2 regions of the Pulveribacter sp. genome follow, and region 1 is predicted to be linked to the other one. Evidence: riboswitches for the same ligand, from Rfam matches in the RefSeq annotation. Region 1 holds a riboswitch; the other holds the start of a gene.
The links. Region 1 has a riboswitch for thiamine pyrophosphate ahead of thiO (glycine oxidase ThiO). Riboswitches for the same ligand answer to the same signal wherever they lie in the genome.
Positions count from the first base shown of each region.

Region 2: linked by a shared signal. The riboswitch ahead of thiC (phosphomethylpyrimidine synthase ThiC) and the one ahead of thiO (glycine oxidase ThiO) in region 1 are both predicted to bind thiamine pyrophosphate.

Region 1 covers NZ_DAMATK010000002.1:1,196-14,741, reverse strand. The annotation lists gene RT282_RS06315 (cytosine permease) at 1-444, shown strand, start outside; gene RT282_RS06310 (SH3 domain-containing protein) at 628-1,104, shown strand; gene thiD (bifunctional hydroxymethylpyrimidine kinase/phosphomethylpyrimidine kinase) at 1,129-2,007, opposite strand; TPP riboswitch at 2,086-2,186, shown strand; gene thiO (glycine oxidase ThiO) at 2,232-3,338, shown strand; gene thiS (sulfur carrier protein ThiS) at 3,348-3,545, shown strand; gene RT282_RS06290 (thiazole synthase) at 3,558-4,379, shown strand; gene RT282_RS06285 (thiamine phosphate synthase) at 4,376-5,290, shown strand; gene RT282_RS06280 (3-hydroxyacyl-CoA dehydrogenase) at 5,339-6,871, shown strand; gene RT282_RS06275 (catalase family protein) at 7,258-8,337, shown strand; gene RT282_RS06270 (hypothetical protein) at 8,429-9,160, shown strand; gene RT282_RS06265 (Dyp-type peroxidase) at 9,160-10,536, shown strand; gene pmbA (metalloprotease PmbA) at 10,635-12,065, opposite strand; gene yjgA (ribosome biogenesis factor YjgA) at 12,172-12,828, shown strand; gene mog (molybdopterin adenylyltransferase) at 13,017-13,546, shown strand, end outside.
Region 2 covers NZ_DAMATK010000004.1:90,782-105,997, forward strand. The annotation lists gene ftsZ (cell division protein FtsZ) at 1-1,016, shown strand, start outside; gene RT282_RS12985 (methyl-accepting chemotaxis protein) at 1,094-2,848, opposite strand; gene lpxC (UDP-3-O-acyl-N-acetylglucosamine deacetylase) at 2,991-3,914, shown strand; gene RT282_RS12995 (hypothetical protein) at 3,927-4,103, shown strand; TPP riboswitch at 4,123-4,237, shown strand; gene thiC (phosphomethylpyrimidine synthase ThiC) at 4,329-6,179, shown strand; gene RT282_RS13005 (methyl-accepting chemotaxis protein) at 6,198-7,877, opposite strand; gene RT282_RS13010 (methyl-accepting chemotaxis protein) at 8,055-9,707, shown strand; gene RT282_RS13015 (hypothetical protein) at 9,778-10,089, opposite strand; gene RT282_RS13020 (3-deoxy-7-phosphoheptulonate synthase) at 10,140-11,264, opposite strand; gene RT282_RS13025 (hypothetical protein) at 11,513-12,070, opposite strand; gene tldD (metalloprotease TldD) at 12,103-13,563, opposite strand; gene rodA (rod shape-determining protein RodA) at 13,607-14,785, opposite strand; gene RT282_RS13040 (YqiA/YcfP family alpha/beta fold hydrolase) at 14,856-15,216, shown strand, end outside.

The DNA of each region.
Region 1 (13,546 bases):
ATCGCGCTGTCGCTGATCCTGATCGACGAAGTGGACAATGCCTATGGCGACGCGTACTCGGGCGCCGTCTCGGCGCACGCCCTGCGCCCGCGCACCAGCGTGCGGCGCCTCGGCATCCTCATCGCGCTGCTGTGCACGGGCCTGGCGCTGCTGCTCCCCATGCACAGCCTGGAGCCCTTCCTGCTGCTGCTCAGCTCGGTCTTCGTGCCGCTGTTCGGCGTGGTGCTGGGGCGGCTGGCCGGCGGCGCCGCGGCGCGCGTCGACCTGGCACGCACCGCGCCCGTGCACTGGCCGGCCGTGCTGCTGTGGCTGGCGGGGGTGGCCTTCTACCACGCCGGCCCGCGCCTGGTACCCGGCATGGGCGCGGCCCTGCCCACGCTGGCGCTGTGCCTGCTGCTGTCGTGGGCAACGCGCGAGCGCGCGGCCAAGCCTGCTATGGTTTGAGTAGCTGCCAGCGCTTGATCAGCGCCATATTCAAAATATTTAGACTTGAAACCCCCATGAATCAAGCGCCAGCAGCTCTCATTTAAATAGCAACGCCACGCACGCCGGAACTTCGCGGCGCGCGTGCCCCTCCATTTCGGTTGGCCTTTTCACACCCATCCGCACAGAAAGGAACCCCGCCCCGTGTCGTTTGACCTGCCCCGCTTTGCCTCCGCCCTCCGTACCGCTGCCGCCGCGCTGGCGCTGGCCGCGCCGCTGCTGGCCCCCGCCGGCGCGCAGGCGCGCGAGTTCGTCAGCATCAAGGGCAATGTGGTGAACGTGCGCGAAAAACCCACCACGCGCTCGGACACGCTGTGGGAGCTGTCCAGCGGCTACCCCCTGCAGGTGCGTGAGCGCCGCGGCCAGTGGCTGCGCGTGCGCGACTACGAGGCCACGCTGGGCTGGGTCTTCGCCCCACTGACCACCAAGACGCCGCACCGCGTGGTGACGGCGCGCACCGCCAACCTGCGCGCCAAGCCCGGCACAAACAGCCGCGTGGTTGGCAAGCTGGAGCAAAACGAGATCGTGCGCACGCTGGAAAGCCAGGGCACCTGGACCAAGGTGCGCAGGGGCGGCGGCCAGACCGGCTGGGTGGCCAAGCGGCTGACCTGGGGCTGGTGATCCGCCCCGTGCCGCCGCTTTCTCCTATCTCTTTTCTTCTTCGATGATGCGCTGCGCCACGGGCGCGTAGCCGTGGTTCAGCGGCCCCTGGCCGGCGCCCGTGCGCACGTCGGCGCCGGCGGCGATCGCGCCCAGGATGTAGCTGCGTGCCTGGCGCACCGCCTCGGGCAGCTCCCGGCCCAGCGCCAGGTGCGCGGCGATGGCCGACGACAGCGTGCAGCCGGTGCCGTGCCCGTTGTGCGTGGCGATGCGCGGCGAGCCCAGGCGCTCGTGCACGCCGCCGGGCAGGGCCAGCACGTCCACCACACGATCGCCCGGCAGATGGCCGCCCTTGAGCAGCACGGCGCGCGCGCCCAGGGCCAGCAGCGCGTCGGCGGCCTCGTCCAGCTGCTCCTCGACCTCGATGCTGCGCCGCAGCAGCCAGCCGGCCTCATCCAGGTTGGGCGTGACCACGGCGGACAGGGGAAAGAGCGCCTGCACCAGCGCGCCCACCGTCTCCTGGGCGATCAGCCGGTCGCCGCTGGTGGCGACCATGACCGGGTCCAGCACCACGTTTTGCAGGGCGTGTCGGCCGATGGCATCGGCCACCACGCGCACCACCTCGGGCGAGTGCAGCATGCCGATCTTCACGGCGTCCACGCCGATGTCCTCCACCACCGCGTCGATCTGCGCGCGCAGCATCTCGGGCGGCACGCCGTGGATGTCGCGCACGCCGCGGGTGTTCTGCGCCGTGATGGCGGTGATGGCCGTCATGCCGTAGCACCCTAAGGCGGCAAAGGTCTTCAGGTCGGCCTGGATGCCGGCGCCGCCGCCCGAGTCCGAACCGGCGATCGAGAGCACGCGCGCATAGCGCCGCGGCCCGGAGGGTCGGCCCTGCGGGGCCTGGGTGTCTTGCTGCGTCATGGCAAAAATTATCGAGCATGGCCCGGGCTGCGCCACGTCAACACCAGGGTTGGCACCCCTGTGCTGTAATTCCCGCTTCGGACGAAACAGGGGTGCCGCCACGACGTGCTGGCGGCTGAGAACACACCCTCGCACCCGATCCAGATCATGCTGGCGTGGGGAGTTTCCGCAGCGCGCCGCCGCGCCCGTTTTGTCCCCACCAGTCTGCCGGGCTTCAAAACGCGATGCGCTCCCTTCTTCCCTCCCTCGACGCTCCCCTGTCCATCGCCATCCTGGGCGCCGGCCTCATGGGCCGGCTGCTGGCCGTGCGCCTGGCCCGTGATGGCCACCGCGTGCAGCTGCACGAGGCCGGCGGGCCCGACGCCCAGGGCAGCGCCGCGCACGTGGCCGCCGCCATGCTGGCGCCCCTGGCCGAATCCGCCGTGACCGAACCCGGCGTGGTGCGCATGGGCCAGCACGCGCTGGCCCGCTGGCCCGAGCTGCTGGCGCAGCTGGCCGAGCCGGTGTATCTGCAGCAGGACGGCACCCTGATCCTGTGGCACCGCCAGGACGCGGCCGACGCCGCCCGGCTGCAACACACGCTGCAGCGCACGCAGCACGCGGTGCAGGGCCTGCCGGCGCTGCAGGCGCTGGACGGCGCCGGCGTGGCGGCGCTGGAGCCGGCCGTGGCCGGGCGCTTCCACCAGGGCCTGTACCTGCCCGGCGAAGGCCAGCTGGACAACCGCCAACTGCTGGCCGCCCTGGGCGCCACGCTGCAGCAGCTGGGCGTGGACCTGCACTGGCACAGCACCCGCGCGCCGTCGGACTTTGCCCCCGGCACCAAAGATCAGCCCGACCTGGTGCTGGACTGCCGCGGCCTGGGCGCGCGCGCGCACTGGCGCCAGCTGCGCGGCGTGCGCGGCGAGGTGGTGCGCCTATATGCGCCCGGTGTCACGCTGCAGCGCCCCACGCGCCTGGTGCACCCGCGCTACCCCATCTACATCGCGCCCAAGCAGGACCACCTGTTCGTCATCGGCGCCACCGAGATCGAGTCCGACGACCTGTCGCCGGCCAGCGTGCGCAGCACGCTGGAGCTGCTGTCCGCCGCCTACGCGGTGCACCCCGGCTTTGCCGAAGCGCGCATCCTGGAGCTGGCCACCCAGTGCCGTCCCACCCTGCCCGACAACCTGCCCGCCGTGCGCGCCGTGCAGCCGCGCGTGCTGGAGGTCAACGGCCTGTACCGCCACGGCTTCATGATCGCTCCGGCGCTGCTGGACGTGGTCATGGAGCTGCTGCAGACGGGACAATCGCCGCTGGCCTCCCGTTTCGACCTCAGCCTGCAGATGGATTGATCCCTGACCATGAACGTCCTCATCAACCAGCAACCCGTGGAACTGCCCGACGGCGCCACCGTGGCCGACGCCGTGGCGCACCTCGCCCCTCAGGCGCCCTTTGCCGTGGCCGTCAACCTGCAGTTCGTGCCCAACAGCCGCTACGCCGCCCAGCCTCTGGCCGACGGCGACCAGGTGGAAATCATCGCGCCGGTGACCGGCGGCTAAGTTCCTATCTCCATGACCAAGCAAGACACCTCCCTCTCCGCCAGCGCCGACGCGCTGGTGCTGTACGGCCAGTCCTTCGACAGCCGTCTGCTGCTGGGCACCGCCCGCTACCCTTCGCCTGCCGTGCTGGAGGCCGCCGTGCGGCGCGCCCGCCCGGCCATGGTCACCGCCTCGCTGCGCCGCCAGGGCGCGCAGCCGGGCGACGCCGGCCAGGGCTTCTGGGAGCTTTTGAAGCGCCTGGATGTGCCCGTGCTGCCCAACACGGCCGGCTGCTACAGCGCCGATGAAGCCATCACCACCGCCCAGATGGCGCGCGAGGTGTTCGGCACGCCCTGGATCAAGCTGGAGGTGATCGGCGACGACTACACGCTGCAGCCCGACACGCTGAACCTGGTGCAGGCCGCCGAGCAGCTGATCCGCGACGGCTTTCACGTGCTGCCCTACTGCACCGAAGACCTGGTGCTCTGCCAGCGTCTGGTGGACGTGGGCTGCCAGGCCGTCATGCCCTGGGCCGCGCCGATCGGCACCGGGCGCGGGCCCGTCAACCCCTATGGCCTGCAGCTGCTGCGCGAGCGGCTGGATGTGCCGCTGCTGGTGGACGCCGGCCTGGGGCTGCCGTCGCACGCCTGCCAGGTCATGGAATGGGGTTTCGACGGCGTGCTGCTGAACACCGCCGTGGCCCTGGCCAGCGACCCCGTGGCCATGGCCGGCGCCTTTGCCGACGCCGTCTCGGCCGGCCGCACCGCACGCATGGCCGGTGCCATGCAGCCGCAGTCCACCGCCCAGCCCAGCACACCGGTGCTGGGCACGCCCTTCTGGCACCACGCCACATGACGGCCGCCACCGACCTGGCCCAGGCCATCGTGGCCCGGCACGCCGCCGCCTTTGCCGGCTTCGCGCCCGAGCCCGTTCCCCCGTTCACCAGCGACGCGCCGGCCTACCGCGCCGCGCTGGCCGCGGCCAGCGAGCTGGGCTTCATCGCGCAGGACGCCGAATGCATCGCCCGCGCCTGGGCCGCACAGGCCGCGCGCACCGGCCGCTTCGATCCGGCCCAGTGGCCCGATGCGCCGCAGGACTTCGGCCTGGCGCAGCGCAGTGATGGCCACGGCCCAGCCTTCGCCGAATGCCCGCAGGCCCTGGGCCTGTACGCCGTGCTGCCCGATGCCGAATGGGTGGGCCGCATGGCGCGCGCCGGCGTGCCCACGGTGCAGCTGCGCTTCAAGAGCGACGACCGCGACTCGATCGCCCGCGAGGTGCGCGCCGCCGTGGCCGCCGTGCAGGGCACGGGCGCGCTGCTGTTCATCAACGACCACTGGCGCGACGCGCTGGACGCCGGCGCCTACGGGGTGCACCTGGGCCAGGAAGACCTGGACGCGCTGCCGCCGCAGGATCTGGCCGCGCTGCGCACATCCGGCGCGCGCCTGGGCGTCAGCACCCACGGCTACGCCGAGATGCTGCGCGCCGCGGCCGTGCGGCCCAGCTACATCGCCATGGGCGCGGTGTTCCCCACCACGCTGAAAAAAATGGCCACCGCACCCCAGGGCCTGGGCCGGCTGGCGGCCTATGCACGCCTGACACGCGGCTACCCGCAGGTGGCCATCGGCGGCATCGACGAAGCGCGCTTCGGCCCGGTGCTGGCCACTGGCGTGGGCTCCATCGCCGTGGTGCGCGCCCTCGTCGCCGCGCCCGACCCCGAGACCGCCGCCGCGCGGCTGATGCGGTCCATGGCGGCGCACCGCGCCTGAGAACGTGCCCACGATCTCCGTCCTCGCATGGTGCGGATAATTCCGCCCATGCAAACACCCCAACCCACTCCCTTCACCCGCGTCGGCATCGTCGGCACGGGCGCCATGGGCCGCGGCATCGCGCAGATCGCGGCGCAGGCGGGCAGCACCGTCCAGCTGTTCGACGCCCGCAGCGGCGCCGCCCATGCCGCGCGCGAGGCCGTGCTGCAGCAGTGGCAGCGCCTGCAGGACAAGGGCCGCGTGCAGCCCGGCGAGGTGCAGGCCTGGAGCGAGCGCCTGGTGCCGGTGGCCACGCTGGGCGAGCTGGCCGGCTGCGAACTGGTGGTCGAGGCCATCGCCGAGGACATGCAGGCCAAGCGCGACCTGCTGGCGCAGCTGGAGGCCGTCGTGGCGCCCACCGCCGTGCTGGCCAGCAATACCTCCTCGCTGTCCATCACCGCGCTGGCGGCCGGCCTGCGGCATCCCGCGCGCATGGCCGGCTTTCACTTCTTCAACCCCGTGCCTTTGATGAAGGTGGTGGAGGTGGTGGCCGGCCTGCGCACCGCCCCCGCCACCTGCCAGCAGCTGATGCAGTACGCCCGCGCCATGGGCCACACGGGCGTGGCAGCCAGCGACACGCCCGGCTTCATCGTCAACCACGCCGGCCGGGGCTTCGGCACCGAGGCGCTGCGCATCGCCGGCGAGGGCGTGGCCGACTTCGCCACCATCGACCGCATCCTGCGCGACCAGGTGGGCTTCAAGCTGGGCCCGTTCGAACTGCTGGACCTGACCGGCCTGGACGTCTCGCACCCGGTGATGGAATCGATCTACCACCAGTTCTACGACGAGCCGCGCTTTCGCCCCAGCCCCATCACCGCCCAGCGCTTGGCCGGTGGCCTGCTGGGGCGCAAGAGCGGCGAAGGCTTTTACCGCTACACGGACGGCCAGGCCGAGCTGCCGCCCGAGCCGCCCGTGCCTCAGGTGGGCGAGCTGCCTCCGGTGTGGGTGTCGCCGCGCGCGGCGCGCCGCGCCGAGCTGTACCAGCTGCTCAAAGACCTGGGCGCGCAGATCGAGACCGGCGCCGCGCCCTCGTCCGCCGCGCTGATCCTGGTGGCGCCGCTGGGCTTTGACGTGACCACGGTGGCCGTGGTCGAGCGCCTGGACCCGGCCCGCACCGTGGGCATCGACCTGCTGGTGGACGACGCCGCCACGCGCCGGCGCGTGCTGGCCACCAACCCGGCCACGCGCGCCGACATGCGCGATGCCGCCCACGCGCTGTTCGCGCGCGACGGCAAGGCCGTGAGCGTGATCCGCGACTCCGGCGGCTTCGTCACGCAGCGGGTGCTGGCGGCCATCATCAACATTGCGGCGGACATCTGCCAGCAGGGCATCTGCTCGCCCGCCGACCTGGACCGCGCCGTCACCCTGGGCCTGGGCTACCCCGTGGGCCCGCTGGCGCTGGGCGACCGCTTCGGTCCGGCCAGCGTGCTGGAGGTGCTGTTCAACCTGCAGACCGTCTACGGCGACCCGCGCTGGCGCCCCAGCCCCTGGCTGCGCCGCCGCGGCGCCCTGGGACTGAGCCTGACGCACGAGGAGGCCTGAGCGGGGCAGCCGGCGACTATCAATAAGATAGCTGCCGGCGCTTGATCTGCGGGCGTTAGAACCGCTTTTGGCCTCATTTTCCTGGGTAGCGCCGAGCTTTCGCCCTGCGGCTGGTGGCGGCCGCCTGGGCATAAACGCACGCCCGTGCGTATCTTTGTGCAACCGACGTTTCCGGCGCAGCAAGAAATCCCCGGGTTAACCCTGAATCACCCTGCTCCGGCCCACTCGCCCCACCCGGGCGGACTGTCCGCTGCTTCGCCAATGCACCCGCCGCTGTCAGCCAGCGGCGCTTTTGCACGCTGTCACAGCCATTGACAGCCTGTCTGTCGCGCGTCCCTACCATGGCCCGATGAGTTGCCCTGCGGCAACACCCTGAGGAGGACGCCATGACTGCACTGCCCTATGACGACACCGTCGAACAGATCCAGGAGGACGAAGCCCGCCTGACCCAGGAAATCGTCGCCCGCATGGCTGCCGCCCAGGCGCGCAACGCCGAGCGCCACCGCCACGCGCACCGCGACGCACACGCCAAGAGCCATGCCATCCTCAAAGGCACGCTCGCCGTGCACGCCAACCTGCCGCCCGAGCTGGCGCAGGGCCTCTTCAGCCAGCCGCGTGAATACGAAGTGGTGGCGCGCCTGTCGTCCGCGCCCGGCGACATCCACAGCGATGAAGCCCCCGCGCCGCGCGGCTTTGCCATCAAGGTCATGGGCGTGCAGGGCGATCGCCTGTTGCCCGGCCTGGGCGGGCACAACCAGGATTTCCTGATGGTCAACTTCCCCGTGCTGGCCTTTGGCACGGTGCAAGACTATCCGCGCTTTCTGACGCTGCTGGAGGCCAATGCCGACGCACCCCAGCCGCTGCAGCGCGCCGTGGCAGCCGCCGCACGCGGCATAGAGAACGTGGTCGAGCGCCTGGGTGGCACACCCGGCGCCACCGTGCAGGGCCTGGCGCAAAAGAACACCAACATGCTGGGTGAGACCTACCACACCCAGGCGGCCATCCGCTTTGGCAATTACGTGGCCAAGCTGTCGCTGGCGCCCTGGGGCGAGCTGCAGGGGCTGAACGAGCAGCCCATCGGCGAGGGCTTTTCCGCCATGCGCGACGCGCTCACGTCGCACTTCGCCAAACAGGGCGCCACATACGAGCTGCGCGCGCAGCTGCAAACCGACCGCACCGCCATGCCGGTGGAGGATGCCTCCGTTCTGTGGGACGAGAAGGCCTCGCCCCACCGCGCCATCGCCACGCTGCGCTTCGACATCCAGAACCCGTATTCGCCCGAGCGCCAGGTGTACGGCGACGACCACCTGGCCTTCAACCCCTGGAACGGCGTGGCGGCGCACCGTCCGCTGGGTTCGATCATGCGCGTGCGCCGGCCGGCCTACGAGTCCTCGACCGCGCAGCGCCACCGCCTGAACGCCCTTCCCCGGCGCGAGCCCGCATCGCTGGCCGACATCCCGGATTGACGCGCTTTCTCCTTGAGGAAAAGAGGAGCAAGGAAAAAGCCGCCGCCAGAGCCGGCCCCGCAACGCATCGCTTGAAAGAAAGGCTGCACCCATGAACACCAAAACCCAGAGCAAGCCCCAGGACGGCCAGGAATCGGGCGGCGACCCGCGCCTGGAAGGCGAGAGCCGGCTGGCCGAGTTCCGCCGCATCGCCCAGGAAATCGCCGCCGACGCGCCGCAGGTGGCCAAGATCGCCATCGACGCGCTGGTGCGCGACCACAACCCGCTGTTCAAAGGCAGCTCGCAATCGGCCGGCCGCGCGGGACGCCAGTCGGGCAACGTCTCAGAGCTGACGGCGATCGCCACGCTCAAACCCGGCGGCGCCGACCGGCTGCGCCGGCTGTTCAAGCTCACCGGCGGCAATTTCGACGGCGCGCAGCGCGTGTCCACGCTGCACGACATGCGCTTCGTGTTCTTCGACGATGACAAGCGCATCCTTTTTGCCACCACCTACGACGGCGACTGGGACACCTACATCAACGACTTCGCCACCAAGATTCCCGGCCTGATGGACCTGCTGTTCGCCAACGTCGAAGGCTGGCCGGGCATCGACTCTCCCGAGGTCAAGGACTACATCGCCCAGCACCAGATCGACGCCGCCGGCTGGTTCGTCGCCAACCCGCAGGTCACCGTGGTGGACGTGCGCCGGCTGCAGCGCATGGAGCAGGCGCTGGACAAGTTTCTGGATGCCATGAGCAAGAACAAGGACATGGACCAGTCCACGGCGAAGGCGCTGGACGAGCTATCTAAGGAGATCTCTCAACCGCAGGGGGTGGACTACTGATGGCGCTGCTGCAACACCTCAAGGACCGCTTCCACCGTGACAAGGTCACGCTGCAACTTCACGATATCCAGGCGCTGATCCTGCGCTCGCGCCCTGAGCCCTACGTGGGCATCCACGCCATGCTGCACGTCGATGAGGCCGAAGGCGGGCGCGACCTGATCGCGCGCCTGGCCAAACATATTCCGTCGGCCGACGATTGGACGGGCGACCTGAACGCCTGGACCGGCGTGGCCATCAGCCACGCGGGCCTGAAAGCCCTGGGCCTGCCGGACAGTGCTCTTGCGTCCTTCCCTCTGCCCTTTCGCCAGGGCATGGCCCAGCGCGCCGAGCAGCTGCGCGACTTCGGCGAGAACGCGCCCGAGACCTGGGAGGAGGCGTATCAGGGCGAGCGCCTGCACATCGCTCTGACCATCTACGCCGAAGACAAAGCCGCCCTGGATGAGGCAGTGGACAAGGCCATGGGCGAGCTACGCGCGTCGAGCGGCGTGACGCTGGTGGGCACGCACGAGTTCGGCGCAGACGAGGAAGCCAAGAACCCCTTCGGCTTTCGCGACGGCATCTCGCAGCCGGTGGTCCAGGGCGCCGGCGTCGAGCCCCCGCCCGGCGGTGGGCGCGCGCTGGCGCCGGGCGAATTCATCCTGGGCGAGAACAGCGAGAGCGGCCAGCCGGTGGCCATGCCCGAGCCGCCCGAGCTGGGCCGCAACGGCTCCTTCGTGGTGCTGCGCAAGTACGACAGCCGCCCCGGCGCGTTCAACGACTTCGTGCGCCAGCACGCAAGCGGCGAGCAGGAGCAGGAAAAGCTGGCCGCCAAGCTGGTGGGCCGCTGGCGCTCGGGCGCGCCGCTCAACCTCTCGCCGGAGCACGACGACGAGGCGCTGGGCGCCGACCCTCAGCGCAACAACGACTTCGATTTCAAGGGCGACGAGCGTGGCCTGGTCTGCCCGCACGCCGCGCACATGCGCCGGCTGAACCCACGCGGCACCAGCCTGACCATCCTGACCGACGAGAACATCCACCGCATCATCCGCCGGCCCTCGACCTTTGGCCCGAAGTGGACGCCCGCGCTGACGGCGAGCGACGACGGCGGCGAGCCGCGCGGCATCTACTTCATCTTCATCAGCGCGCGGGCCTACGACACCATCGAGTTCCTGCAGCAGGAGTGGATCAACCGCGGCAACTTCCTGGACCTGGGCAAGGAGCGCGACCCCGTGGTGGGCCTGCACGAGGAGCCGGGCACGTTCACCATCCCCGAGCAGCCCGTGCGCCGGCGCATCGACGGCGTGACCACCTTCAACCGCCTGCGCGGCGGCGAATACCTGTTCATGCCGTCGCTCACGGCGCTGCGCTGGATCGGCGAGGCTGGGTGGAAGTATTGACGGCGCTCTGCGCAGTTACTATTAGAAGCATAGCTGCCAGCGCAATATCGGCGGGCGCTGGCAACGTTTTTTGCTAAAAAATCCTGGGCGCACTGCGCTCAGGAGCCCGCCACCTTCATCCGGTTGACCAGCACCGAGCCCACCGTCTTGGCGCCGTAGGTGTAGGCGTCCGCGCCCACGGCCTCGATGCCGCGCAGCATGTCCCGCAGGTTACCGGCGATGGTGATCTCATGCACCGGGTAGGCGATCTGGCCGTTTTCCACCCAGAAGCCGCTGGCACCGCGCGAATAATCGCCCGTGACGTAGTTCACGCCCTGGCCCATCAGCTCGATGACGAACAGGCCCGTGCCCAGCTTTTGCAGCATGGCGGGCAGGTCGTCGCCCGGGCGGGTGTGGCGCGAGGTGAGCACCAGGTTGTGCGAGCCGCCGGCGTTGCCCGTGGTCTTCATGCCCAGCTTGCGCGCCGAGTAGGTGGACAGGAAGTAGCCCTGCACCTTGCCCTGGCGCACCACCTTGCGCGGCGCCACGCGCACGCCCTCGTCATCAAACGGCGAGCTGCCCTTGCCGCCGATGAGGAACGGGTCTTCGTCGATGTCGATGTGCTTGGGGAAGACCTGCTTGCCCAGTGAATCCAGCAAGAAGGTGCTGCGCCGGTACAGCGCGCCGCCGCTGATGGCCTGCACGAAGCCGCCCAGCAGGCCGGCGGCCAGGGGCGATTCGAACAGCACCGGGCATTCGCGCGTGCTGATCTTGCGGCTGCCCAGGCGCGACAAGGCGCGCTCGGCGGCGTAGCGGCCCACCGATTCGGGCGAAGCCAGCTCGCGCGCGTCGCGCATGGAGCTGTACCAGGCGTCGCGCTGCATCTCGCCATTGCGCCCGGGCAGGCTGGCGATCGGCGCCACCGAAATGCTGTGGCGCGAGCTGGCGTAGCCGCCGCGAAAGCCGCGCGTGTGGGCGCTGAAAAAGTGCGACTGCTGCGCCGACACGCCCGCGCCCTCGCTGTTGGTGATGCGCTTGTGCGTGGCAAAGGCCGCGGCCTCGCACTCCAGCGCCAGGCGTGCGGCCTCTTCGCTGTCCACGGTCCAGGGGTGGAACAGCTGCAGGTCGCGGTGCGACTCCTGCGGGGCGATGTCGGCCGCGTCAGGCAGGCCGGCCACCGGGTCTTCGGCGGTGAAGCGGGCGATGTCGTAGGCGGCCTGCACGGTGCGCTCCACGGCGGCCTCGGAGAAATCCGAGGTGCTGGCGTTGCCGCGCCGGCGGCCCACGTAGACCGTCACGCCCAGCGACTTGTCGCGGTTGCGCTCCACCGTCTCCAGCTCGCCCTTGCGCACGTTCACCGACAGGCCGCAGCCCTCGGAGGCGTCAGCGCCGGCATCGGTGGCGCCCAGTTTCTTGGCGTGCGCCAGGGCATGGTCCACCAGGCCCTCGAAGAACGAGCGGGAGTAGCTGAAGCCGCTTTGCGGCGCGTCGGTGGAGGTGGGCTGGCTGGGGGCGGCAGCGCGCTGGGCGCCTGGGCGGGGAGTGTTCATAGCGGCGGCTATGATACTTGTCGCCCCTGGCGCCCGCAGGCGCGCAGCGCCCCGCAGGCCGCGCCGCCGCGGCTTTTTCTCCCGCCCCGAATCCCACCTGCCACCGATGTCACGCAAACCCAAAAAAGGCTACTTCGTGAAGGGCCATTTCGTTGCCGAAGGCAGCGAGCTGGACCTGCAGCTGAAGGCCGAGCTCAAAGGCACGCCCGGCAGCACCAAAACCGACCTGAAGCGTGAAAGCGACGCGCTGCAAACCCTGGGCGGCGAGCTGCTCACGCTGCGCGCCGACCTGATGGCCCGCCTGGAGCTGCCCGAAAAGCTGGTGGATGCGCTGCACGAGGCCGCACGCATCACCAACTTCGAGGGCAAGCGCCGGCAGATGCAGTTCGTCGGCAAGCTGATGCGCAAGCTGGATGAAGACACCATCGCCGCCATCCACGCCGCGCTGGACGAGCAGCGCAGCGGCAGCGCCGCCGAGCGCCTGCTGCTGCACCAGGCCGAGCACTGGCGCGACCAGCTCATCGCCAGCGACGAAGCCCTGGCGCAGTGGCTGGAGCTGTTCCCGCGCACCGACACGCAGCAGATCCGCGCCCTGATCCGCCAGGCCCGCAAGGACACGCCGCCGCCGGACGCCGCCGCCGTCTCGCAAGGCCTCGCGCCGCGCAAGAGCCGCTCCTACCGCGAGCTGTTCCAGCTGGTGCGCGCGCAGATGACCGACGCCGGCGACCACGCGGCGGAGGAAGAGCGCTCTGCGGATGCGTGATTAAGAGCAACCCCCTGAGCGCCTGCGGCGCTTCCCCCTTCTCTCGAATAGCTGCGCCATTCGGGAAGGGGGACGACGCTGGTGGACCGGCAAAGCCGGATCCACGGCGTCTGCTGGCCTGGGGTGCGCCGGTTTCATGACGGGTGCGCTGCGCCTATCCACGGCTACGGATTACTGAGATGACGACTATGACCACGCCCTCCGCCCTGCCGCCGCCCGAGCCGGTGAAGATCGGCATCGTCTCCGTCAGCGACCGCGCCAGCAGCGGCGCCTATGAGGACAAGGGCCTGCCGGCGCTGCAGGACTGGCTGACGCGGGCGCTGCACAACCCGGTTCACTTTGAGCCGCGGTTGATCCCAGACGAGCCCGAGCAGATCGCCCAGGCCCTGATCGAGCTGGTGGACCAGGCCGGCTGCAGCCTGGTGCTGACCACCGGCGGCACCGGCCCCGCGCCGCGCGACGTCACCCCGGAAGCCACCCTGGCCGTGGCCGACCGCGAGATGCCCGGCTTCGGCGAGCAGATGCGCCAGATCTCCCTGCGCTTCGTGCCCACCGCCATCCTGTCGCGGCAGACGGCAGTGATCCGCGGCAAGAGCCTGGTCATCAACTTGCCGGGGCAGCCCAAGTCCATTGCCGAGACGCTGGAAGGGTTGAAGGGGGAAGACGGAGCGCAGCTGGTGCCCGGGATCTTTGCGGCCGTGCCCTATTGCATCGACCT
Region 2 (15,216 bases), on a different contig from region 1:
GGGCGGGCAACAAGCCCGAGCGCGCCCGCGAGGCGGCCGGCCAGGCCGAGGAGGAAGTGCGCCAGGCGATCGCGGGGGCCAACATGCTGTTCATCACCGCCGGCATGGGCGGGGGCACGGGCACGGGCGCCGCGCCCGTGATCGCCCGCGTGGCCAAGGAGATGGGCATCCTCACCGTGGGCGTGGTCACCAAGCCCTTCGAGTGGGAAGGCAGCCGCAAGATGAAGAACGCGGAAGAGGGCCTGGCCGAGCTGGAGGCCAACGTGGACTCCCTCATCGTGGTGCTCAACGAGAAGCTGCTGGAGGTGCTGGGCGACGACGTGGGCCAGGAAGAGGCCTTCGCCCACGCCAACGACGTGCTGAAGAACGCCGTGGGCGGCATCGCCGAGATCATCAATGAGTACGGCCAGGTCAACGTGGACTTCGAGGACGTGCGCACGGTGATGGGCGAGCCCGGCCGCGCCATGATGGGCACGGCCGTGGCCACCGGCCCGGACCGCGCCCGCATCGCCGCCGAGCAGGCCATTGCCTGCCCGCTGCTGGAGGGCATCGACCTGTCGGGCGCCAAGGGCGTGCTGGTGCTGGTGACGGCCAGCAAGGGCAGCCTGAAGCTGGCCGAGTCGCGCTTGGCCATGACCACCATCAACGCCTACGCCTCGCCGGACGCGCATGTGATCTTCGGCGCCGCCTACGACGAGACGCTGGAGGACGCCATCCGCGTGACCGTGGTGGCTACCGGCCTGGCACGCACCGGCGCGCGCCGCCAGCCCATGCAGGTGGTGCAGGGCAGCCTGCGCACCGGCACCGACAACGTGGCCTACCACATGCCGGTTGCTGGTGCGGCCGTGGCCGGCGGCGTGGTCGGTGGTGCCAGCGGCACGGACTACGGCAACATGGCCGTGCCCAGCGTCTGGCGCACCAATCGCACCCAGGCCACGGCACGCGTGGATGCGCTGTCCTCGGGCGGCATGGACGAGCTGGAAATCCCGGCCTTCCTGCGCAAGCAGGCGGACTGATCGCCGGGCACAGGCCACTCAAACAAAAAAACCCGCTGGTTTGTGCCAGCGGTTTTTTTTCATGCCTGTTTGCTTTTTTAGAAAGATTCCCAGTCGTCCTGGGTGCCTGCCGGCACCTTGGCTGGCGCGGTGGTGGGCACCGCAATGGCCGGGCGCGGTGCCGCTGCCCTGGCAGGGGGGGCCGCCTGCCGGGTCGCCAGAGGCTGAACGGCGGCCGGGCGCGGCGTCGGCACGGCCGCGGGGCGGTGGGCAGCAACGGGCGCGGCATCCGCTTCCAGGCGGAACAGCGCCACCACCTGGGTCAGCCGCAGCGCCTGCTCGCGCAGGCTCTCGGCTGCGGCGGTGGACTGCTCGACGAGCGCGGAGTTCTGCTGCGTCATCTGGTCGAGTTCGCTCATGGCCGTGCTGACCTGGGCAATGCCCTGGCTTTGCTCGGAGGTGGCTGCACCGATCTCACCAATGATGTCGCTCACGCGCTGCACACTGGCCACGATCTCGTCCATGGTGCTGCCGGCGCTGCCCACCAGCTGCGTGCCCGTCTCCACCTTGTCCACCGAGGCGCTGATCAGCGTCTTGATCTCCTTGGCGGCCTCGGCGCTGCGCTGGGCCAGTTGGCGCACCTCGCCGGCCACCACGGCAAAGCCGCGGCCCTGTTCGCCGGCGCGGGCCGCCTCCACGGCGGCGTTCAGCGCCAGGATGTTGGTCTGAAAGGCGATGGAGTCGATCACGCTGGTGATGTCGCTGATCTTGCGGCTGCCGGCGTTGATCTGCTGCATGGTGTCCACCACCTGCGCTACCACCTGGCCGCCGCGCCCGGCGACCTGCGCGGCCGAGCTGGCCAGCTGGTTGGCGGTCTGGGCAGAGTCCGAGGTCTGGCGCACGGTGCCGGTCAGCTCCTCCATGCTGCTGGCCGTGGCCTGCAGGTTGCTGGCCGTGTCCTCGGTGCGGTGGGCCAGGTCGTTGTTGCCCTGGGCGATCTCGGCGGCGGCGGTGGCGATGCTGTCCGAGGCCGAGCGCACCTCGGCCACCAGCCGGCGCAGCGAGGCCACCATGTGTGCCAGGCCGTCCAGCAGCGAGCCGGGTGTGCTGGCAGGCACGGGCGCGTCCAGGCGGCCATGGGCTACCTCGGCCATGACGGCCATGGCCTGCGCCGGGTCGCCGCCGATCTGGCGCAGCACCGAGCGCAATACCGCCCAGCCCACAGCGCTCACCAGCAGCATGACCAGGGCCACGAGCGCCATATCCTTGAGCAGCGCCTGGCGCACGGCCGCGTCCACATCGTCGGTGTACAGGCCCGAGCCGACGAACCAGTTCCAGCCGTCCACGCGCATGGCGTACTGCAGCTTCGGGGACAGCTCCTGCTGGCCCGGCCGCGGGAACATGGCGGCGACGAAGGCCTTACCATCGGTGCTGGCGGCCAGGGCACTGGTGATCTGACGCAGCAGGTCCATGCCCGTGCCGTCCTTGAGCTTCCCGTCCATATTCTGGCCTTCCCATTCCGGCTTGATGGGGTGCATCACGCCATGGCTGTCCAGCGTCCAGATATAGAAGTACTCGGTGCGGCCGTCCGGCCCGCCGTAGCGCGACAGGCGCAGCGCCTCCCGGGCAGCGTTCTGCGCTTCCTCCTTGGGCACGGCGCCGCTGTCGGCCCGGGCCTTGTAGGCCATCACGATGCTGTGCGCGGATTGCACGGCTGTGGCCAGGGTGTCCTGCCGCGCCTGGATGATGAGTTGGCGCGCCTGCAGCAGCGCCATGGTGGCCATGGCCAGCAGCGCCAGCAGCGCGGTGGCCAGCATGAGGACGATCTTGGCCTTGAAGCTGAGTTTGTTCATGACGGAAAAAAGGAGAGGCACTTATTGCCTACGTTTGCTTACACAAGAGTCGTATTGTGCCTTTTGCCCGTACCCACGCCCTATCGGCGCCATAGCCGGGCGTTGGCCGTGCAGCGGGCCACCGGCCGCCTAAAATCGACCGATGCTTCAGCAACGCACCATCAAGACCCTCACGCGCGCCGTGGGCGTGGGGCTGCACAGCGGCCAACGGGTGGAGCTGACGCTGCGCCCCGCCGCGCCCGATACGGGCATCGTGTTTCGCCGCGTGGATCTGCCCGAGCCGGTGGACATTCCCATTCGCGCCGATTCCGTGGTGGATACGCGCATGGCCTCCACCATCGGCGTGGGCGGGGCCAAGGTGCACACGGTGGAGCACCTGATGTCGGCCTGCGCCGGCCTGGGGCTGGATAACCTGTATGTGGACATCACCGCCGAGGAGGTGCCCATCCTGGATGGCTCCTCCTCGTCCTTCGTCTTTTTGCTGCAAAGCGCCGGCATCGAATTGCAGAACGCGCCCAAGCACTTCATTCGCGTGACGCGACCCGTGGAGGTGCGCGAGGGCGAGGGGAGCAACCTGAAGTGGGCCCGGCTCGACCCGTACCACGGCTTCAAGCTGCGCTTCGAGATCGATTTCGCCCACCCGGCGGTGGACTCCACCGGCCAGAGCGTGGAGTTCGATCTGGGCGAGGGCAACTATGCGCGCGACATTGCCCGTGCCCGCACCTTCGGCTTCACCCGCGACGTGGAGATGCTGCGTGCCAGCGGCCTGGCCTTGGGCGGAGGGCTGGACAACGCCATCGTCATGGATGACTACAAGGTGCTCAACGCCGATGGCCTGCGTTACGACGCCGAGTTCGCCCGGCACAAGATCCTGGACGCCATGGGCGACCTGTACCTGGTGGGCCGCCCGCTGCTGGCGGCCTACAGCGCGCACCGCTCGGGCCACGCCATGAACAACCAGCTGCTGCGCGAGCTGTTGGCGCAGCAGGATGCCTGGGAGTTGATGGCCTTCGAGCACGAGCGCCAGGCGCCGCGCGGCTTTGCCCAGCCCGTGCGGGCCTGGTGAGCGGGGCGCGCCATGCTGCTGTTTCGCTGGCTCGTGCTGCTGCTGTTCCTGGCGGCGGCCGTCTCGTTCGCCTTCTTCGCCGCCACCGGGCAGCAACGCTACAAGCGTTTTGGCGTCGTGATCGTGAAGTGGACGCTCATCGCCGGGCTGGTGTTCTTCGCCGTTCTGGCCCTTGAGCGCCTGGCCTGAAGGCCGCCTGCCTATACTCGCGTCTGCTCCGGGGTGCACGAACGACAAATGGCGTGCTGAGATGGCGGACCGACCGCCAAAACCGCGAACTTGATCTGGTTAGTACCAGCGTAAGAAGAGCTGCAGCCATGGCCGGCCTGCGTCCCCCCTGCGGGGTGTACTAGGCCTTCATGGCCGATTGCGGAGCATTTCATTCATTCGTCCTGATGAACTGGAGTGCCCGTCATGAACGCCCCCGACCTCGACCGTTTCGCCCAGCTGCTGTCCAGCGCCCGCGAGCCTTTCCCTGCCTCGCGCAAGGCCTATCTGTCCGGCAGCCGCGCCGACCTGCGCGTGCCTGTGCGCGACATCACGCTGACCAATGGCGAAGTGGTCAGCGTCTATGACACCTCGGGCCCCTACACCGACCCGGCCGTGCAAATCGACGTGCGCCGGGGCCTGGCCGGCGTGCGCAGCGAATGGATTGCGGCGCGCGGCGACACCGAGGGCTACGAAGGCCGCGTGCGCAAGGCGCTGGACGACGGCCAGAAGGCTGAGGAGGGCGAGCGCCTGGCGCAGCTGCGCGCCGAGGCCGCGGCCCTGCAGCGCCGACCGCTGCGCGCCAGCAGCGGCGCCAACGTCACGCAGATGCACTACGCCAAGAAGGGCATCGTCACCCCCGAAATGGAATACGTGGCCCTGCGCGAGAACGGCCGGCGCGAGTGGATGCAGCCCTACCTGCAGGACGCCGCGCGCGAGCAGCGCCTGAGGGGCAACGGCCTGGGCGCCAGCATCCCCAACATCATCACGCCCGAATGCGTGCGCGATGAGGTGGCGCGCGGCCGCGCCATCATTCCGGCCAACATCAACCACCCGGAGGTGGAGCCGATGGCGATCGGGCGCAACTTCAAGGTCAAGATCAACGCCAACATCGGCAACTCGGCCGTCACCTCCAGCATCGAGGAGGAGGTGGAGAAGCTGGTCTGGGCCATCCGCTGGGGTGCGGACAACGTGATGGACCTGTCCACGGGCAAGAACATCCACACCACGCGCGACTGGATCATCCGCAACAGCCCCGTGCCCATCGGCACCGTGCCCATCTACCAGGCGCTGGAAAAGGTCGGCGGCATTGCCGAAGACCTGACCTGGGAAATCTTCCGCGACACGCTGATCGAGCAGGCGGAGCAGGGCGTGGACTACTTCACCATCCACGCCGGGGTGCGCTTGGCGTTCATCCACCTGACGGCGCAGCGGCGCACGGGCATCGTCTCGCGCGGCGGTTCCATCATGGCCAAGTGGTGCATGGCGCACCACAAGGAGAGCTTCCTGTACGAGCACTTCGAGGACATTTGCGACATCATGAAGTCCTATGACGTGAGCTTCTCGCTGGGCGACGGCCTGCGTCCGGGGTGTGCGTCCGACGCCAACGATGAAGCCCAGTTCGCCGAGCTGCACACGCTGGGCGAGCTGACTCAAACGGCCTGGAAGCACGACGTGCAGACCATGATCGAAGGTCCCGGCCACGTGCCCATGCATCTGATCCAGGCCAATATGGCCGAGCAGCTCAAGACCTGCCACGAGGCGCCGTTCTACACGTTGGGGCCGCTGACCATCGACATCGCACCGGGCTACGACCATATCGCCTCGGCCATCGGCGCGGCCATGATCGGCTGGATGGGCACGGCCATGCTGTGCTACGTGACCCCGAAGGAGCACCTGGGCCTGCCCGACCGCGACGACGTGAAGCAGGGAATCATTGCCTACAAGATCGCTGCGCATGCGGCCGACGTGGCCAAGGGCCATCCGGGCGCCCGTGCGCGCGATGACGCCCTGTCGCAGGCGCGCTTCGACTTCCGCTGGCAGGACCAGTTCAACCTGGGCCTGGACCCCGAGACCGCGCAGGAATACCACGACGAAACCCTGCCCAAGGACAGCGCCAAGGTGGCGCACTTCTGCTCCATGTGCGGGCCGAAGTTTTGCTCGATGAAGATCACGCAGGAGGTGCGCGAATTCGCGCGCCAGGGGCTGCAGGCCAAGGCCGAGGAGTTCAACCGCTCGGGGGGGGAGCTGTACGTTCCCATCCTTCCCGTCGGCTGAGCGGGCCTGTGGCGTGGGCTAGTGGGCCGGCAGCAGCGCGGTTGTGCTGCTGGGAAGCGTCCTCCCGGCTGGCTCGTCGGGCAGGCGGAACTGGCTCACCTGCGCGGCCAGGTCGTGGGCCTGGCCGCGCAAGCTTTCGGTGGCTGCAGCCGATTCCTCGACCAGCGCCGTGTTCTGCTGCGTTGCCTGGTCGAGCCGGGATAGCGCGGCGTGGATGGAGAGGATGTCCTGTTGCTGCGTCTGGTGGCTGGTGCGCATGTCGGCCATGGTGCGGGCGGCGCCCTGGATGGCCGTGACCACGTGCTCCATGGTGTGGCGTGCGTCTGCGGCTAGCGTGGCGCCGGTATCCATCTGTTCGACCGATGCAGCGATCAGCGCCCGGATCTCACGGCCCGCCGCGGCAGAGCGGTTGGCCAGGCTGCGCACCTCGCTGGCCACCACGGCAAAACCCCTGCCCTGCTGGCCTGCGCGGGCCGCTTCCACCGCCGCGTTGAGCGCCAGGATGTTGGTCTGAAAGGCCAGCCCGTCGATAACGCCGGTGATGTCGCCGATCTTGTGCGCCGTGTGAGATATCTGCTGCATGGTTTGCGCCACGCGCGCCGCGACGTCGCTGCCGCTGCGTGCCACGGCGACAGCCTGGGCCGCTTGCGTCTCGGTGAGCTGCGCTGTTTCCACCGATCGCTGCACGGCGCGCGTCACTTGCTCGAGGGCGGCCGCTGTCTCCTGCAGGCTGGCGGCCGTTTCCTCTGTGCGGTGGGAAAGACGTGCGTTGCCGTTGGCAATGTCGGTCGAGGCATGGTGCAGGCCATGCACGGATGTGCTCACCTGCCAGACCAGGCGCCGCAGCGCACCCTGCATGGCCGACAGCGAGTTCAGCATCTGCCCCGTCTCATCGCGGTCGTGCCCGACGATGTCCTGGCGCAGGTCCAGGCCGGCGACGCGGTGGGCCGTGTCGCTGGCCAGGGCGATGGGCCTCGTGATGCGGCCCACCAGCCACAGCGCCAGGAGCGTGCCGAGCACCAGCGACAGGACACCGAAAGCCAGCAGCGACAGGCGGGCACGGGAGCTCCAGTCGGCCACTACCAATGCCGACGAATCAATGGCTTGGCGCTGGGACTGCGTCAGGGCGGCAAGGCCTTCCATGAGTGCTTTGGAGGCAGGCATGAAGCGTTCGCTGTAGACCTGCCGGATGCGCGAGGTGAGCCCGAAGTCCCGGGCCTGCAGCAGCTCCGCGCGGGCTTGGCGGAAGACCGTGGCGCGGCGGTATACCTGCGCCAGAAGCTCCTCGTCCGGCGTGCCTGAGAGGCGCTGCGCCAAGGTGGCGATCAGCACGTCGTATTGGCGCTGCGTGGCGTCGATGTCGGCACCCAGGATGTCGCCCACCTCGGGTTCCGAGCTCAGGGCGACAGCCTTGTAGCGTTCGGCGTTGAGGGCCTGCAGGCGATAGGCATCCGCCACCAGGCGCTCGTTGGCCACGCTGCGCTGGACCATGTCGTCGGTGGAGCGGCCAATGTGCTGCAGCGACCAGAAGCCGATGGCCGAGCCTGTCAGACTCAAAGCCAGCATGGCCAGAAACAGGCCCAGCAGGCGCCGGCCCAGCGGGCCGATGGCCTGCCGGCTGGAGGGAGATAAAGGCGGAAACATGGGAAGGATGTCGTCGATGCCGGAAGTAATGGTCTGGCATGCACTTTTCCTCATAAGTGTGTCAATTTGTTTTCAATTTCCATTTCCGAAAACACTTGCTTGCACATGTTCGTGAGGAAACTTGATCGTGAATACCCTCTATCGAACGTTTTTTTTGCCACATAAAGTGGCGCCACCGGCAGACGAAGCGGCGATACCCAGGCCGTAGACCAGGCTCGGCAGAGGAATTCCATGACGATCACGGGGCGACTTTCCATCCGCGCGCGGCTTTATTTCGCGACCGTTTTTTCACTGCTGCTCCTGGCCGTTGTTGGCGCCATGGGCTACGTGGGGCTGGACAGAGCCCGATCGACCATGCACGAGCTGTTCGCCCGGCAGGTTCAGACCCTTACCTCCATGAGCGAGTTGCGCACCGGTCTGGGACAGCTGCGCCGTGTGGAGAAGGACATCGTTATCAACTTCAACAACTCCGTGGAGGTCAGCGCGCTGCGCGAGACCTGGACGGTGCAGCTGGGCGCGCTGCGTGAAGGCCTGGCCACCGTCCGCCGCTCGCATGTGGGCGACGGGCCTTTTGCCGCCGCCATCGACCAGGCGCTGGCGGAGATCAAGGCCTATGCCGACGGCATCACGCCCATCTTTGAGCAGATCGAGCGCGCCCAGCTCGACGGCGCCGGCGCAGGAGCCTATGCCGACCGGCTCAAGGCGCATATGGAATCCACCGACAGCGTGCTGGCCACCCTGGGCACGCAGGCGCGCGAGCGCATGGACGAGGCGCGCGCGCAACTGGACGCGCGCACGGCCACCATGTCGCTGCTGATCGCCGCTGCCGTGGTGCTGGCCCTGGCGGTTCTGGTGCCGCTGACGCTGGTCACGGTGCGCTCCATCGCCCGCGCCTTGCACCAGGCCAGCGGCCTGGCCGAGCGCATCGCCGCCGGCGATCTGTCGCAAGCCGTGCCCGCGGGCCAGCGCGACGAGATCGGCAGCCTGATCGACGCCATGGCGCGCATGCAGCAGTCGCTGCGCACGCTGGTGGGGCAGGTGCAGCAGGCGGCGGGCAACATCACCACCGCCAGCGCCGAGATCGCCACCGGCAACCAGGACCTGAGCCAGCGCACTGAGCAGGCTGCCGCCAGTCTGCAGGAGACGGCTTCTTCCATGGAGATGCTCACCGGCACGGTGCAGCACAGCGCCGAGTCCTCGCGCAGCGCCAGCCGGCTGGCCGCCGAAGCGGCCAGCGTGGCCGAGCGCGGCGGCGCCGTGGTGGCGCAGGTGGTACACACCATGGGCGAGATTTCGGAGAGCTCGCGGCGCATCGGCGACATCACCGGCGTGATCGACTCCATCGCCTTCCAGACCAACATCCTGGCGCTCAACGCCGCCGTGGAGGCCGCTCGCGCCGGTGAACAAGGCCGCGGCTTTGCCGTGGTGGCCGGCGAGGTGCGTAGCCTGGCGCAGCGCAGCGCCGAGGCCGCGCGCGAGATCAAGACGCTGATCCAGGCCTCGGTTGAGCGCGTGGCCGGTGGCGCACGGCTGGTGGGCGAGGCCGGCGAGACCATGACACAGATCGTGGGCAGCGTGCGCCGCGTCTCCGGTATCGTGACCGAGATTACCGAGAGCACGGCCCAGCAGAGCGACAACCTGGGACAGATCAACCAGTCGGTGAGCCAACTGGACCAGATGACGCAGCAGAACGCGGCGCTGGTGGAGCAGTCCACGGCCGCCTCGGAGGCGCTGAACGAGCAGGCCCGCCAGCTGGCCCAGGCCGTCAGCCGTTTCCGTGTGCAGGAGGGACACGGCGAAGTACGCAGTGCGGTGTCCACACCCGGCCATTCGCCGCGCCAGGCCGTGTCGCTGATGCCGGCAGTGCCCGCCCTGGCTGGCTGAGTGGCAGCTCCACACAGCAAAACGCCCGGCAGTGCCGGGCGTTTTTGATGGGGCGGGGCGCTTCAGCGCGTCAGAAGCTCACCGCCATGGCAGGCACGTCCACACGCACCATCGGGCGCGACAGCGCGGCGACCGTGGCCTGCCCGAACTGCGTGGCCCACTGCGGATCGGCGAAGTGCCGCGCGCCGGCGGCCTGCGCCACGGTGAGCACCTTGTCGGCCAGCAGCACCTTGCCGCTGGGGCGCAGGGGCTCGCACTCCAGCCGGGTGAATTCGTCGTCCAGCCAGCGGCGGGCCTGCTCATGCTCCATGGGCTGGCTGCCTTGCAGGTCCAGGCGCATCTCATCGCCGGGGGTGAGGGTGACGAACACTTCGCTTTGCATGGTGACTGCCTTTGCCTTGAAAAAGGGTTGGATGAAGGGCCTGGCCGAGCTTACACCGCGGCGGCGCGGCGGGCCTTCACGGCGGCGGCCAGCTCGGCCAGCGTGGCGACCGAGTCGTCCCAGCCCAGGCAGGCATCGGTGATGCTCTTGCCGTACTCCAGCGCCTGCGGGTCGTCCGTGCCCGGGGTGAACTTCTGCGCGCCGGCCACCAGGTGGCTCTCGATCATCACGCCGAAGACGCTGCGCGATCCGCCGCCGATCTGAGCGGCGATGTCGCGCGCCACGTCGCGCTGGCGCTCGTGCTGCTTGGCGCTGTTGGCGTGGCTGCAGTCCACCATCAGCGAGGCGGGCAGGCCGGCCTTCTCCAAGTCCTGGCAGGCGGCCTGTACGCTGGCGGCGTCGTAGTTGGGTGCCTTGCCCCCGCGCAGGATGACGTGGCAGTCCTGGTTGCCCTTGGTGTGCACGATGGCAACCTGGCCGTTCTTGTGCACCGACAGGAAGTGGTGCCCGCGCCCGGCCGACTGGATGGCATCGGTGGCGATGCGGATGTTGCCGTCGGTGCCGTTCTTGAAGCCGATGGGCGCAGAGATGCCCGAAGCCAGCTCGCGGTGCACCTGGCTCTCGGTGGTGCGCGCGCCGATGGCGCCCCAGCTGATCAGGTCGCCGATGTACTGCGGGCTGATCACGTCCAGGAATTCGCTGCCCGCCGGCACCCCCAGGCGGTTGATGTCGATGAGCAGCTGGCGGGCGATGCGCAGGCCCTCGTCGATGCGGTAGCTGCCGTCCAGGTAGGGGTCGTTGATCAGACCCTTCCAGCCCACCGTGGTGCGGGGCTTTTCGAAGTACACGCGCATGACGATCTCCAGCTCGCCCGCGTGTTGCTCGCGCACAGCCTGCAGCTGGCGCGCGTACTCCAGCGCCGCCGCCGGGTTGTGGATGGAGCAGGGGCCGATCACCACCAGCAGGCGGTCGTCCTCGCCATTCATGATGCGGTGGATGTTCTGGCGCGTGCGGGCGATGAGCGATTCCACTTGCGAGCCCTGGATGGGGAAGAAGCGGATCAGGTGGTCTGGAGGCGGAAGCACGGTGATGTCCTGGATACGTTGATCGTCGGTCTGGCTGGTTTTCTCGACGTTCGGGTACCAGGCATCGCTGGTGGGGACTCGGGCGTTCATGGCTGCTTCCTCTCGGGTATGGGTGGGATCGGTTGAAAAAGAAGAAAAAGGCCAAAAAAAACCGCCGGGCTGCTGGAGCTTCGGCGGTTTCTTGGGAGGGGTTCGGTTGTCAGTCGGGGTGCGCGCGTGCCTCTCTCATCCGCCTAGGATAGAGAACCAAAAGTAAAAGTAGGACGCGCTACGGCTGTGCATGCGGACCAATGTAGCAGGTTTGCGGCGCCGCAGCATAGGGCGGCGTTGCCCAGGCGCTACAGGCCGCGGGCCGCCAGCCAGCTGCGCAGGCGTGCCAGCAGGGGCGTGCGGGAAGGCCGCGGCGGAGTGGACAGGGCCTGCAGCGGGCTGCCGCCCTGGTGCTCGTAGATGTCCATCACCAGCAGCGCCTCGCCCAGGGTGCGCCAGGCCAGGCGCTCGAACTGGCCAAAGCGCTCGGTCTCGGCGGCGGCATCGCGCGCGGCCAGCGCCTGCCTCCAACGCGCCAGCGCATCGCGCAGTTCGCGCAGGGCGCGCTGGTAGGCGCCGAACTCGTACAGCGCGTGCCAGGCCGAGTCCATGCCCGTCAGCAGCCGCTGGTGTTCCTGGACGCAGCGCGCCAGCAGGGCCAGCTGGCGCTCGATGGCGTCCGCGTCCTGGTGCGCGCGCCGTGCCTGCGTGGCCTGTTCGATGTGCCCCGACAGCGTGGACAGGTGCTCGCGCAGCGGCCGCGTATCCTCATGCGCCGCGCCTTCACTCAGGAACTGGCTGAGGGCCGCAAAGCTGTGCAGCGAGCCCTGGCGCAGCTGGACGAAGGCGGTGGAGGTCTGCGGCATGCGTGTCGCGCTCCACCGTCGGCCAGGCCGTTTCAGGCCGTGCCGCCCACAGTCAGGCCTTCGATGCGCATGGTCGGCTGGCCCACGCCCACCGGCACGCTTTGGCCCTCCTTGCCGCAGGTGCCCACGCCGCTGTCCAGGCGCATGTCGTTGCCGATCATGGTCACGCGCTTGAGCGACTCGGGGCCGCTGCCGACCAGGGTGGCGCCCTTAACGGGGTAGAGGATCTTGCCGTTTTCCACCCAGAAGGCCTCGCTGGCGGAGAACACGAACTTGCCGCTGGTGATGTCCACCTGCCCACCGCCGAAGTTGGTGGCGTACAGGCCCTTCTTGATGCTGGCGACGATTTCGCCCGGGTCGCGGTCGCCGCCCAGCATGTAGGTGTTGGTCATGCGCGGCATGGGAATGTGGGCATAGCTCTCGCGCCGGCCGTTGCCGGTGGGGGCCACTCCCATCAGGCGCGCGTTCATCGCGTCCTGGATGTAGCCCTTCAGGATGCCGTCCTCGATCAGCACGTTCTTCTGCGTGGCATGGCCCTCGTCGTCCACGTTCAGCGAACCGCGCCGGTCCGCCATGGTGCCGTCGTCCAGCACGGTCACGCCCTTGGCGGCCACGCGCTCGCCGATGCGCCCGCTGAACGCGCTGGAGCCCTTGCGGTTGAAGTCGCCCTCCAGCCCGTGGCCCACGGCCTCGTGCAGCAGCACGCCGGGCCAGCCCGGGCCCAGCACCACGGTCATCTCGCCAGCCGGTGCCGGGCGGGCGTCCAGATTGGTCAGCGCCGCGCTCACGGCCTCGTCCACGTACTGGCCGATCTGCTCGTCGGTGAAGTAGGCCAGGCCGAAGCGCCCGCCGCCGCCGGACGAGCCCACCTCGCGCCGCCCGTTCTGCTCGGCGATCACCGTCACCGACAGGCGCACCAGCGGGCGCACGTCGGCGGCCAGCAGGCCATCGGCGCGCGCCACCAGCACCACGTCGTATTCGCTGGCCAGGCCGGCCATGACCTGCACCACGCGCGGGTCCTTGGCGCGGGCGCGCTGCTCGGCGCGCTCCAGCAGCTGCACCTTGGCCGTGCTGTCCATCGAGGCGATGGGGTCGATGTGGGGGTAGAGCGAGCGGCTTTGTGCTACTCTTTTAGGAGCTACTCGCGCTTTACCCGCCTTGCCTGCGGCCGAAATCGACCGAACCGTCGAGGCCGCGTCCATGAGCGAGGCCAGGGAGATGTCGTCTGAATACGCGAAGGCCGTCTTCTCGCCGCTCACGGCCCGCACGCCCACGCCCTGGTCGATGGAGAACGAGCCGGTCTTGACGATGCCTTCCTCCAGGCTCCAGCCCTCGTGGCGGGTGTACTGGAAGTACAGGTCGGCGTCGTCCACCTGGTGCGCGCGGATGTGCGCCAGCGCCTGGCCCAGATGGGATTCGTCCAGCCCGAAGGGGGTCAGCAGCAGGTCGCGGGCGACGGCCAAACGCTCGATGGTGGGTTCGCGGGAGATCATCGGGTCATTTTAGGCAGCGCCCCGTGACCCTGCCGGCGCCCGGCTACTGCACGCCGCCCTCGGTGGGTTGGTGCTGCGCGCGCGCCACCGACATCAGCACGCCGAGCGCCAGGCCCAGCGTGGTCATGGCCGTGCCGCCGTAGCTGATGAAGGGCAGGGGCACGCCCACCACCGGCAGCAGGCCGCTGACCATGCCCATGTTCACGAAGGCGTAGGCAAAGAAGATCATGGCCACGGCGCTGGCCATCAGGCGCTCGAACAGCGTGCCGGCCTGCGCCGCGATGGCCAGGGCGCGCCACACCAGCAGCAGAAAGCACACGATCAGCGTCAGGTTGCCCACCAGGCCGAACTCCTCGGAAAAGGCGGCGAAGATGAAGTCGGTGGTGCGCTCGGGGATGAACTCCAGGTGCGTCTGCGTGCCGGCCATGAAGCCCTTGCCCCACAGCCCGCCCGAGCCGATGGCGATCATGCCCTGGATGATGTGAAAGCCCTTGCCCAGCGGGTCGCGCGTGGGGTCCAGCAAGGTGCAGATGCGCTGCTGCTGGTAGCTGTGCAGCACCGGCCAGCGCACGCCGTCGGCGCACAGCTGCGGCTCGAACCACACCACCAGCGCGATGCCCACGGCGCCCAGCAGCACCGGTGGCACCACCAACTTCCAGGGCAGGCCGGCGAAGAAGATCACCGCCATGCCCGCGGCCATCACCAGCAGCGAGGTGCCCAGGTCGGGCTGCTTCATGATCAGGGCCACGGGCAGCGCCAGCAGCAGCCCGGCGACGACGAAGTCCAGCGCGCGCAGCTGGCCCTCGCGCTTTTGGAACCACCAGGCCAGCAGCAGCGGCATGGCGATCTTCATCAGCTCGCTGGGCTGCACCACCACGCCGATGTTGATCCAGCGCTGCGCGCCCTTCTTGGTGATGCCGAACAGCGCCACCGCCACCAGCAGCCCCACGCCCACCGCGTACAGCGGCACGGCCAGGGCCATCAGCCGCTGCGGCGGCACCTGCGCCACCACGAACAAGATACCTGCCGCCAGCAGCATGTTGCGGCCGTGGTCGACGAAGCGCGTGCCGTGATCGAAGCCGGCCGAATACATGGCCACCAGGCCGATGCCCGCCAGCGCCAGCAGCAGCAGGATCAGCGGCCAGTCGAAGCCGCGCAGCAGCGGCGCGATGCGCTGCGCGAGGGTGGGCGAGTGAAACGAAGCGCGGGTGCTGGCGACCATGGGGGCGCAATTATCGGGCCGCAGGGCTTTTCAAGGCATTTCCTGGGGGCGGCGCCGCACAATCGCCGCCATGCCCAACACCCATCTGCTGTACCTGCACGGCTTTCGTTCCTCCCCGCGCTCGGCCAAGGCGCAGCTGGTGGCCGCCCACGTGGCGCAGCACCACCCCGGTGTGCGCCTGTGGTGCCCGCAGCTGCCGCCCTCGCCGCGCGCGGCCATGGCGCTGGTGGCCGAGGGCATCGCCGCCTGGCCGCACTCGCGCATGGCCGTGCTCGGCTCCTCGCTGGGCGGCTACTACGCCAGCTGGGTAGCGCAGCACGCGCGTTGCGCCAGCGTCATGCTCAACCCGGCGGTGGACCCGGCGCGGGATCTGGCACGCTACATCGGTGAGCAGGCCGCCTGGCACGACCCCGAGGAGCGTTTTTTCTTCC